DNA from 2 places in the Arthrobacter sp. JSM 101049 genome. Region 2 is predicted to be linked to the other one. Evidence: predicted binding sites of a transcription regulator. Region 2 holds the regulator's gene; the other holds the start of a gene.
What was found. Region 2 encodes Rex, which represses fermentation and respiration genes when NADH is low (regulators of the CRP and FNR family bind a similar motif). Its sites were predicted from a motif close to CTTGTGAANNNNTTCACAAG; they were not measured.
Positions count from the first base shown of each region.

Region 1 (4,859 bases), on a different contig from region 2:
GGTGTTCGCGGCGGGGAGCGTGTCGGAGGCCTGCGCCTTCTTGTAGGCCTCCACGGTGCCCGGCCCGCCGAAGTCGGCGTGCGTGTAGTCGACACCGGTGTCGAGCACCGCGATCGTGACGTCCTCGCCGGTCTCGTCCAGGGCCGTCCACGCGTTCAGTGCCTTGGTGTCGACCACCGAGCCCTTGTTGGTGGGGGTCTTCGGCACAATGGCGGTGATCTTCACGACGTCGGGGCGTTTGGCCAGGGCACGGAGGGCGTCCGCGTCGCCGCGCAGTGCGACGCCGGGCAGCGCATTGGTCGTCGTGTAGACGACCTCGGCGTCGGAGGCCTTGGCGGCCGCCGCACCCTGTGCCTTGATGTTCTTGCGGATCTGCTTGACCTTGGCCTCGTTCTTGACAGGCTTGGACTTGCCGCGGGCCACGCTCTCGGGCTGGGTGGCCTCGAACGCCCCCTCGCCGCTGAACTGGACGTAGGCAGTGACCTCGCCCTTCTTGCTGACCATGGGGCCGGAGACCTTCAGGTCCTGGAGGGTCTTGATGTCCTGCTTGTCCAACGCAGCACCCCCGAAGGCCTGGGCAGGGCTTCCGGGGGTGCTGTTGATTTCGTTCGGCGCGGCATTGGCCGGAACCGACATGGTGGCGGCCAGGACGATGCCCGACGCCGCCGCCACGACGGCCCGGGCAAGCCGGGGCCGGTGCGAGTGATTCATGATGCTCCTTGTGTCACCGAGTGCGTGTTTTCGGGGCATCAGCGGGGCGAAACCCCCTGCGCCCCACGCCATAGCCTAAGTGACCGCGGTCACAAGTCAAGTAGTTCTTTTACGTTTTTCCGTCGGTCGAACGGGCCCATGTTGACAAGGATTTATGGTCACTTCCGGGGCCGGGGGATCGCCGGGAAGCGGGCTCGACGGCCATGTGCCTCCGGGACGGGGAGATATGTGAAAGAGCTGCCGCGACGCACCGCGGCGCGCGGCCCCGGGCGGTGGCGGTTGCAAACTGCGGGGCGGAGGTTGTCAAGCGGCGACAGCGGCCGTTGATGGTCACCGAAAATCCCGGGTCGTCTGGCGATGGCGTGGGGAAAATGGCGGCGGGAGCCGCACCGGGACAACGGTGCGGCTCCCGCCGTCGTGCGTGGATCGGGGCCGGGGCTCCGGGCCGGGGACTCAGGCGGTCGCGCCACCCTGCCAGAGTGCGTCGAAGGGGGCGTGGGAGGCGACGCGGTGCTCGATGCCTGCGGTGACGAACGCCTTGGCGGTCCGGGCGGCGTCCAGTGGCGTGGCGCCCTTGGCCAGTTCGGCGGTGATGGCGGCGGCGAGCGAGCAGCCCGCACCGGAGACGGCGACTTCGCCAATCTTCGGGGCGGAGAGGATCTCGGTGGTGGTGCCGTCGTGGTAGACATCGACGGCCTCGCTGCCGGCCAGGCGGACGCCGCCCTTGGCCAGCACGGCGGCGCCGCTGGCCTCATGGATGATGCGCGCGGCGCGTTCCAGGTCCTCGACCGAGGTGATGGTGGTGCCGGAGAGCGACTCGGCCTCGAAGTGGTTCGGGGTGACGAAGGTGGCCAGCGGGAGCAGGTTCGCCTTCAGCGCCTGGTCGGTGTCGAGGGCGTGGCCGGGCTCCTGGCCCTTGCAGATCAGCACAGGGTCCAACACGATGTTGCGCCACTGCTGGGCGCGCAACGCCGTCGCAACGGTGTCGATGGTCGCGGGGCTGCCCATCATGCCCAGCTTCACGGTGTCCAGCTGTCCGGCGTAGCAGGCCTGGATGGCCTCGAGCTGGTCGGCGATGACCTGGGGCTCGATGGGGGTGAAGCGGTGGTCCCAGTTCTGCTTCGGATCGAAGGCGACGATGCAGGTCAACGCGGTGATGCCGAAGACACCGAGCTGCTGGAAGGTCTTCAGGTCGGCCTGCGCGCCCGCGCCGCCGGTGGCCTCGGAACCGGCGATCGCCAGCGTGATGGCCGGGGAGGATTGCTGTTGCTTGGAAGTCATGCCCCCCATTTTAGGCGCCGTTTCAGGCCCGGTCGACGCGCTCCACGTTGCGGACGACGCCGATGACGTCGTCGATGATGTGCCGGACGACCGGCAGCCGGGACAGCACTGCCAGACGGGCCATGAGCGAGGCGATGTTCGCAGCCAGGCGGCGGCTGCGGATCCCGTCCGCGGAGGAGTCGTAGGCCCAGAAGATGACCAGACCGCGTTGCGCCAGCCAGAGCAGCTCGGGCAGGTCGTCGCGGATGGCGGCCGGGGGCCGGGGCAGCGAGGCCCCGACGGCCTGGCGCCAGAGGGCGAACTCCCTGGCCTTGGACGCCGCGGCCGCCTCGTCGTCGCGGCTGATGGCCGAGCGGATCAGCACCGGCCCGAACCCATGGAAGGGGGCCACGGCGTCCAGCGCGGCATCGAGGACGACCTGGATGTTGTCCTGCAGGTTGTTGCCCGAGCGCAACCGCGGCCGGGCCGCACGCACCTGGTCGTCGACGAGAGCGCGCGCCAGCCCGTGGACGAGGTCTTCCTTGGAGGCGAAATGGTAGTAGGCGTTGCCCAGCGAGAGGCCGGATTCCGCCGCGATGGCGCGCATGGTGGTGGCCCGGTAGCCGTCGCGGAGGAACAGCTGCAACGCGGCGTTTTGGATCCGCTGACGGGTGGCAGCCGATTTTTCGGTCTTGGTGTCCATGGTTTCCTTGCAACGACGCGGATTCCACCCATTCTACTTGGTTTTGAACATGTTCAAGTCTGTCCGGGTTCCCGGTGCGGGAGCCGTCGTCGTGCCCGTGGGACAATGAAGAGGTCAAGTGCTAATACAGCGGGCGACGGCTCCGGGGACGACCCGGGGGAATCCGCGCCTGGCGAACCACTTCCAGATTGGGAACAACTCCATGCATGCCTCCTCCGGCGACCGCGCCGACACCCTGCCCCAGCATCCGACGTCCCCGCAGCCCACGGGCACGGGCCGCGTCCGCCAGGCCGTTTTCGCCTCGGCCGGGAGCCCCTACTTCTCCGCCGTGCTGGCGCTGATGGCCGTGGTGGTCATCCTGTCCAACATCGGCGCCACCAAGGGCGTGACCTTCGGCCCGGTGATCACCGACGGCGGCTTCTTCCTCTTCCCGCTGGCCTACATCCTCGGCGACGTGGTCAGCGAGGTCTACGGGTTCAGGGCCGCCCGGCGCTCGATCATCACCACGTTCGTGCTGGCGGCCTTCGCGGTCCTCTGCTTCTGGATCATCATCATCCTGCCCGGTGCCGGCTGGTATGACGGCCAGGAAGCGCTCGAGCGCACGCTGGGACCGGTGTGGCAGATCGTCGCCGCCTCGCTCTGCGGGTTCCTGGTCGGCCAGACGCTGAACTCCTACGTGCTGGTGCGCATGAAGGAGCGCTTCGGGGAAAAGGGCCTGGTCGGCCGGCTCATGGGATCGACGGGCGTGGGCGAGTTCGCCGACACCCTGATCTTCTGCACGATCGCCGCCTCGGTGATCGGCATCTCGACCGTGCCCGACTTCGTGAACTACGTGCTGGTGGGCTTCGTCTACAAGACGGCCGTCGAGTTCGCCTTCGTCCCGGTCACCACGCTGGTCATCCGCTGGTTCAAGCGCCACGAGCCGACGTATGGAAACGCCGCGGCCTGAGGGCACGGCCGCGGTCGGTACTGTGGGAGGCATGGACCCGCAGGATGCACCGCTTCTGACCGCGCGCGAACTGGTGGCCGGGTACGGCGACTTTGAGGTGTGCGGCCCGCTGGACCTGGTTTTCGACCGCGGGGATGCGCTGGGCATCGTCGGGCTCAACGCGGCGGGGAAGTCCACGCTGCTGCGCACGCTCATCGGACGCCAGCCCCCGGTCTCCGGCCGGGCTGCCATCCTGGGCGTCTTCACCGATGACACCTCCCACGTCCACCGCCGGCTGGTCTCGGCGGTCTTCGACGAGGACGCCTTCTTCGACTCGCTGACCGTCGAGGAGCACCTGCAGCTCATCGTCTCCGGACACGGCGTGCCCGACGGCCAGGAAGCCGTCGAACGCGAGCTGGAGTTCTTCGAGCTCGGCGAGGCCCGGGACGCGCTGCCCGGGGCGTTGTCCTCCGGCCAACGCCGCCGCCTGCTGCTGGCCGCCGGGCTCATCCGCCCGGCCGAGCTGCTGGTGCTCGACGAACCCGAACAACGCCTCGATCCGCCGATGCGTGCGCAGCTTGCCGTCCGCCTGCGAGCCCGGATCGACGACGGCGGGGCCGTGCTGCTGGTCACGCACGACGCCGTCCTGCTCACCACCGTGGTCGACCACTGCCTCATCGTCGGCGACGGTCTGCGCTTCGCCACCGCCACCGAGGGCGCTGCCGCGATCGGCGGCGCATGAGCGTCCCGCCCACCGGATCCGCACCCCCACCCGCCGCCGGCGGGGTTCCCCGGCTGCCCGGATGGGTGCCCGCGGGACCGCCGACCGGGTTCGACCCGTCCCGGACGACGCGCCGGTTGCGCCGCGACCGCCGCCGGGGCGAGCAGTCCGAGCGCTGGAGCGACATCTACGTCGCCGTCCTGGGCGCGGCGATCCTGCTGGCCTACCTGCTGGGGCTCGTGCAGTTCCTGGCCCAGGGCCTGCGGGATGCCGGTGCCGACGGACTGGTCCGGCCCGGGATCGCCGTCGTCCCCGCTGCCGACGCCGGGTCGGCGCTGCTGACGATCGCACTGCTCGGCGTCGCCGCGTTGCTGGCGGGACTGGGGCCGGTCGCCGCGGACCGTGCCCAGGGCCTCTGGTGGTTTTCGCTGCCGGTGGACCGCGGCCCGCTGCTCGCCCGGCAGCTGCGGATCCGGTTGGCCTGGGCCTGTGCCGTCGGGGCGGTGGCCTGGCTGCCGCTGGGGCTCTCCACGGGC
Region 1 covers NZ_JBGFFC010000003.1:1,297-6,155, reverse strand. The annotation lists gene AB8M85_RS09475 (S8 family serine peptidase) at 1-711, opposite strand, end outside; gene thiD (bifunctional hydroxymethylpyrimidine kinase/phosphomethylpyrimidine kinase) at 1,165-1,992, opposite strand; gene AB8M85_RS09465 (TetR/AcrR family transcriptional regulator) at 2,015-2,674, opposite strand; gene AB8M85_RS09460 (queuosine precursor transporter) at 2,877-3,623, shown strand; gene AB8M85_RS09455 (ATP-binding cassette domain-containing protein) at 3,655-4,344, shown strand; gene AB8M85_RS09450 (DUF6297 family protein) at 4,341-4,859, shown strand, end outside.
Region 1: the regulator Rex is predicted to act here: its motif matches at 2,715-2,734, upstream of AB8M85_RS09460 (queuosine precursor transporter).

Region 2 (4,859 bases):
GGTACGGCGGCCCTGGACGGTGTGGTCACAGCCCGGTGAGGAACCGGGGCCGCGGTGGAATGGCACGGCGCTCCCACCCGAAAGGCCCCCCGATGACCACCCTCCAGCACGAGACGGCGACCGAACCGAACACCGACGAGCACATCGCCGGCTACGCCCCACTACCCACCCCTGCAGCACTGCGGGCCGACCTGCAGGCCGGTGGCGCCGCCCGGGATGCGGTGGCCCGGGCCCGCGATGAGGTCCGGGCGGTGCTCTCCGGCCTGGACGACCGGCTGCTGGTGATCGTCGGCCCCTGCTCGATCCACGATCCCGCAGCGGGCCTGGACTACGCGCGCCGACTCGCCCGGGAGGCGTCCCGGCACCGGGGTGAGCTGCTGGTGGTCATGCGCACCTACTTCGAGAAGCCGCGCACGACCGTCGGGTGGAAGGGCCTGGTCAACGACCCCGGACTCGATGGCAGCCACGACATGGACGCCGGGCTGCGTGCCGCCCGCCGGTTCCTGCTTGACGTCACGGCGCTCGGCCTTCCCGCTGCCACCGAGTTCCTCGAACCGGTCGCCCCGCAGTACCTGGCCGACCTCGTGGCCTGGGGTGCCATCGGGGCGCGGACGGCCGAGAGCCAGATCCACCGGCAACTGGTCTCCGGCTTGTCGATGCCCGTCGGCTTCAAGAACGGAACCGACGGCGGCCTGCAGGTCGCCCTCGACGCCTGCACCGCCGCGTCCACGGGCCAGGCGTTCCTGGGCATGGACCCGCAGGGACAGGCAAGCATGGTGCGCACCCAGGGCAACCCGGACGTCCACCTCGTTCTGCGCGGGGGATCGGCCGGGCCGAACTACGGCGATGCCGACCTCGAGGCCGCCTCCCGGGCAGCACGGGCGGCGGGCCTGAACCCGCGCCTGGTGGTCGATGCCAGCCACGCCAATTCCGGCAAATCCCACGAACGCCAGTCCGGCGTCCTGGCCGAACTGGCCACGTCGATCGCCGCCGGCCAGGACCAACTGGCCGGTGTCATGGCCGAAAGCTTCCTGGTGCCGGGAGCGCAGAAGCTTGTCCCGGGCGGACCCCTGGTCTATGGGCAATCGGTGACCGATGCCTGTATGGGATGGGAGGCAACGGAGGTCGCCCTCGGCCAACTGGCCGAGGCCGTGCGCTCGCGGATGGACGCCAAATGACCTGCAGGGGCACGACGGGTTTCACAATCACCCCAGCAGCCACTAATGTGGTCTGCTAGATGGTAGTGCGCGCGGGTCTCACCGGGCGATGCCTCGCTGGGGTGTTCCTTCCATCCAGTTCAGGAGAAATTGCCGATGGCCGACGCTAAGAACTTTTCGAACGCGCGCTTCATGACGGTGGCGGAAGTCGCCGAGGTGATGCGTGTGTCGAAAATGACCGTGTATCGACTGGTGCACGCCGGCGACCTCCCGGCCGTACGTTTCGGACGCTCCTACCGCGTCCCGGAAACGGCAGTGGAGGCCTATCTGAACACCGCGCGTGTGGATGGGGCCTCGGAGACCGCGTGAACGCGTGGTCCGCAACGGTCCCGTGGGCAGGGTAACCTGTTAAGGAACATTTAACGTCCGCGATGGTTGCTGCCTGCTCCCCGCGTGGCCGTCAGCAGTAATCAATCACCAGTCTGTGAGGAACCAAATGGGCTCAGTTATCAAGAAGCGCCGCAAGCGGATGGCGAAGAAGAAGCACCGCAAGCTGCTTCGCAAGACGCGCCACCAGCGCCGCAACAAGAAGTAGCCGCGCGTCGGGACCGTTTCCCGACCCCGGCACACGATGGCGGGGTTCCCCACGGGGGGCCCCGCCATCGTCATGCCCGGCGTGCACGTCGGGCCGTGTCGTTGTTTTCGCCAACCGCCGGCCCCTGTCATGTCAGCCGGCAACCGGAAACAGTCCGGTTACCGGTGGAAGCGGCGCCGCATCATCTGCAAGCCCCGCCAGAGACCGTAGACTGCTCCCGAATAGGTGGCCGCCCGGATGCCAATGGTTGCTGCGCGACGGCCACGGCGGAAGTCGTAGACCGGCCAGTTGTGGGCCAGCGCATGGCGGCGCAGGCGGACATCGGGGTTGATCGCCACCGGATGCCCGACCACCGTCAGCAGGGGCACATCGTTGTAGGAATCGCTGTAGGCCCAGCTCGCCGACAGATCCAGGCTCTCCCGGGCTGCGAGTTCCGTCACGGCGGCAGCCTTGGCCGGGCCATGCAGGATCTCGCCGACCAACTGGCCGGTATAGACGCCCTCATGCTGGTCCACCACGGTGCCCAGGGCGCCCGAGAGGCCGAGCCGGGCCGCGATCACATCGGCAACTTCCAGCGGCGTTGCCGTGACCAGCCACACCGGGCGACCGGCATCGAGATGCGCCTGGGCCAGCGCTCGGGTGCCGGGCCAGATGCGACTGGCGATGAACTCGTCGTAGATCTCGTCCCCCAGCGCGGCCATGTCATCGACCAGGATTCCGGCAGCCAGGGCCAGTGCCTGGTCCCTGACCCGGTGGACGCTGGCCAGGTCCTCGCCGCGCAGCAGGAAGCTGGCCTGGTGGGCAGCGATCCACAAGGCGTGGCGGACGCTGAAGGCCCCACGGCTGTACATCTTGCGGGCCACCGCGAACAGGCTCGCACCGCGCATCATGGTGTTGTCGACGTCGAAGAATGCCGCGGCATGACCGGTCTGGGGCGGCTCCACGGGCACGGCGGCGGCTCGGGACTGCTCTGGCATCGGGCCAGTCTATCCGCCGGTGTCCGTGGGGCGCGATGCAGCAGGCGTCAACTGGGGCAAAGGGAGCGCCTCCGGACACCGGGGACCGGTAGGTTGGGACCATGGATTCTTCGCAACAGGAACCGCGCATCCGGCTGCTGACCAAAAGCGGATGCCACCTCTGTGCGGCCGCCCGCCAGACGGTGGAGGCGGTGGCCGCCCGGCATGGCGTCGACTGGGACGAGGTGCGCATCGACGGCGACCTCGATCTGCTCCAACGCTATGGCGAAGAGGTCCCGGTGCTGCTCGTCGACGGAATCCAGCGGGACTTCTGGGTCATCGACGCCGCCCGGCTCGAGAAGCTGATCGGGTCATGACAGGCGCGGAAAAGCTCCTGCCCGAGGCGACCCTGGGCCGCATGACGCTGTATCTGCGGGCACTCGAGGTCCTCCGCGCGGCCGGCCAACCCACGGTCTCCTCGGAGGTCCTGGCCGCCGCCGCCGGGGTGAATTCGGCCATTCTGCGCAAGGACCTGTCCCTGCTGGGGACGTTCGGCACCCGGGGTGTCGGATACCGGGTCGAGGTGCTCGCCGAGAGCATTTCGACGACGCTGGGACTCGAACACGGCTGGTGCGTCGCCATTCTCGGGGCGGGCAACCTCGGGAGGGCCCTGACGGGGTATGCGGGCTTCCAAGAGGGGGGCTTCCGCGTCGGGGCGGTCTTCGACGTCGCGGAATCGGTGGTCGGCCGTCGTCTGGGGAACCTCACGGTCCGCCCCGTCGCCGAGCTTGCTGCGGTCACTTCGCAGCTGGGCCTGAACATGGCGATCCTGGCGGTTCCCGGGAGCGCCGCCCAGGAACTCTGCGACCTGGTGGTCGCCGCCGGGATCACCAACATCCTCAGCTTCGCGCCGGTGCTCCTCCAGGTCCCGGAGGGCGTCCAGGTGCGCAAGGTCGACATGGCACGGGAACTGCAGATCCTGGCCTACCACGCCGCCTTCGGGGCCGGGCCCGGCGACTGAACGCCACCGGGCCCGGCGACTGAACGCCACCGGGCCGGGTGCCTCCCGTTACTGCCGGAAGCCGCCGTGCTTGTGCAGGGCCACCGCGCCGATGTACTGCGAGGAGGGCCGCAACCAGGCGCAGACGATGCCGGCCACCCCCAGGGCTATGGCGAGGAAGGCGAGCGGATCGAACGAGGAGAGCAGCCCGAAGAGGGACAGCGCGGCCAGGACCGTGCCGGTGATGCGTGCCCCGTTGCTGCCCTTGCGGATGAAGGTGGCGATGAGAGCGTAGATGCCCGCGCCGATCACCATGATCACCATGACCGCAATCTTCATCGGGCCGACCATGGACTGGATGTCCAGACCGGCGTCCTTGAGTTCCTGGTCCATGGCGGGGTCCTGCGTCGTCATGGCCTGGTTGAAGGCATCCACCACGACCGAATTCGGCACCAGGAGCAGGATCATGCCCTGGACCAGCGTGATGAGGCCAGCAGCCATGATCAACCAGAATGCGGCGTTGACCTGCATCGGCGGTGCCGGACGTGTGCCGGGCGCGCCATGGAAGGGCGGCTGGCCACCAGTGGGCTGCTGCGGGTAGCCGTAATACTGCTGGTTCGTGTACCCCTGTCCCGGTGGCGGGAGGTTCGGCTGCCCGGGTTGGCCGTAGCCCGGTGGCAGGTCCTCGGAGGGCTGGCCGTACTGGCCGTAGGCGGGACGGTCAGGGGCATTCTGGCCGTATTGCGGCGTCGGACCGGGGGCGCCGTCGGGCAGGCGTTGGCCGAACTTCGGCGGCTCGGGGACCGGGGGCGTGCCCTCTGAGGGCGTGGGATGCGGGTCGTCGTGCGGATCCTGCGGAGCGGGCGTGCTCATGGTCTGTCCTCCGATGGTGTTGCGGGCTGCGTACCTGATTCCCAGCGTAGTAGGAGCACCCCCGCTCGGGGCATCATCAGGAAGGCTGAATTCCATCCGGTTGTCGTCCCGGCGTGGGGCGTCTCACCCCCGCTTTTTAGGCGTGGCCGGAAACGTTTGAGAGAATGGCTGCATGTCTGCCGCCACCGTCCACCTGCTCCGTCATGGGGAGGTCCTCAACCCGGACAAGGTGTTGTACGGACGGTTGCCCGAGTTCCACCTGTCCGAGCTCGGCCGTG
Region 2 covers NZ_JBGFFC010000001.1:487,622-492,480, reverse strand. The annotation lists gene AB8M85_RS02325 (3-deoxy-7-phosphoheptulonate synthase) at 93-1,178, shown strand; gene AB8M85_RS02320 (helix-turn-helix domain-containing protein) at 1,314-1,526, shown strand; gene AB8M85_RS02315 (30S ribosomal protein bS22) at 1,654-1,752, shown strand; gene AB8M85_RS02310 (HAD family hydrolase) at 1,911-2,729, opposite strand; gene AB8M85_RS02305 (glutaredoxin family protein) at 2,831-3,085, shown strand; gene AB8M85_RS02300 (redox-sensing transcriptional repressor Rex) at 3,082-3,729, shown strand; gene AB8M85_RS02295 (hypothetical protein) at 3,778-4,581, opposite strand; gene AB8M85_RS02290 (histidine phosphatase family protein) at 4,754-4,859, shown strand, end outside.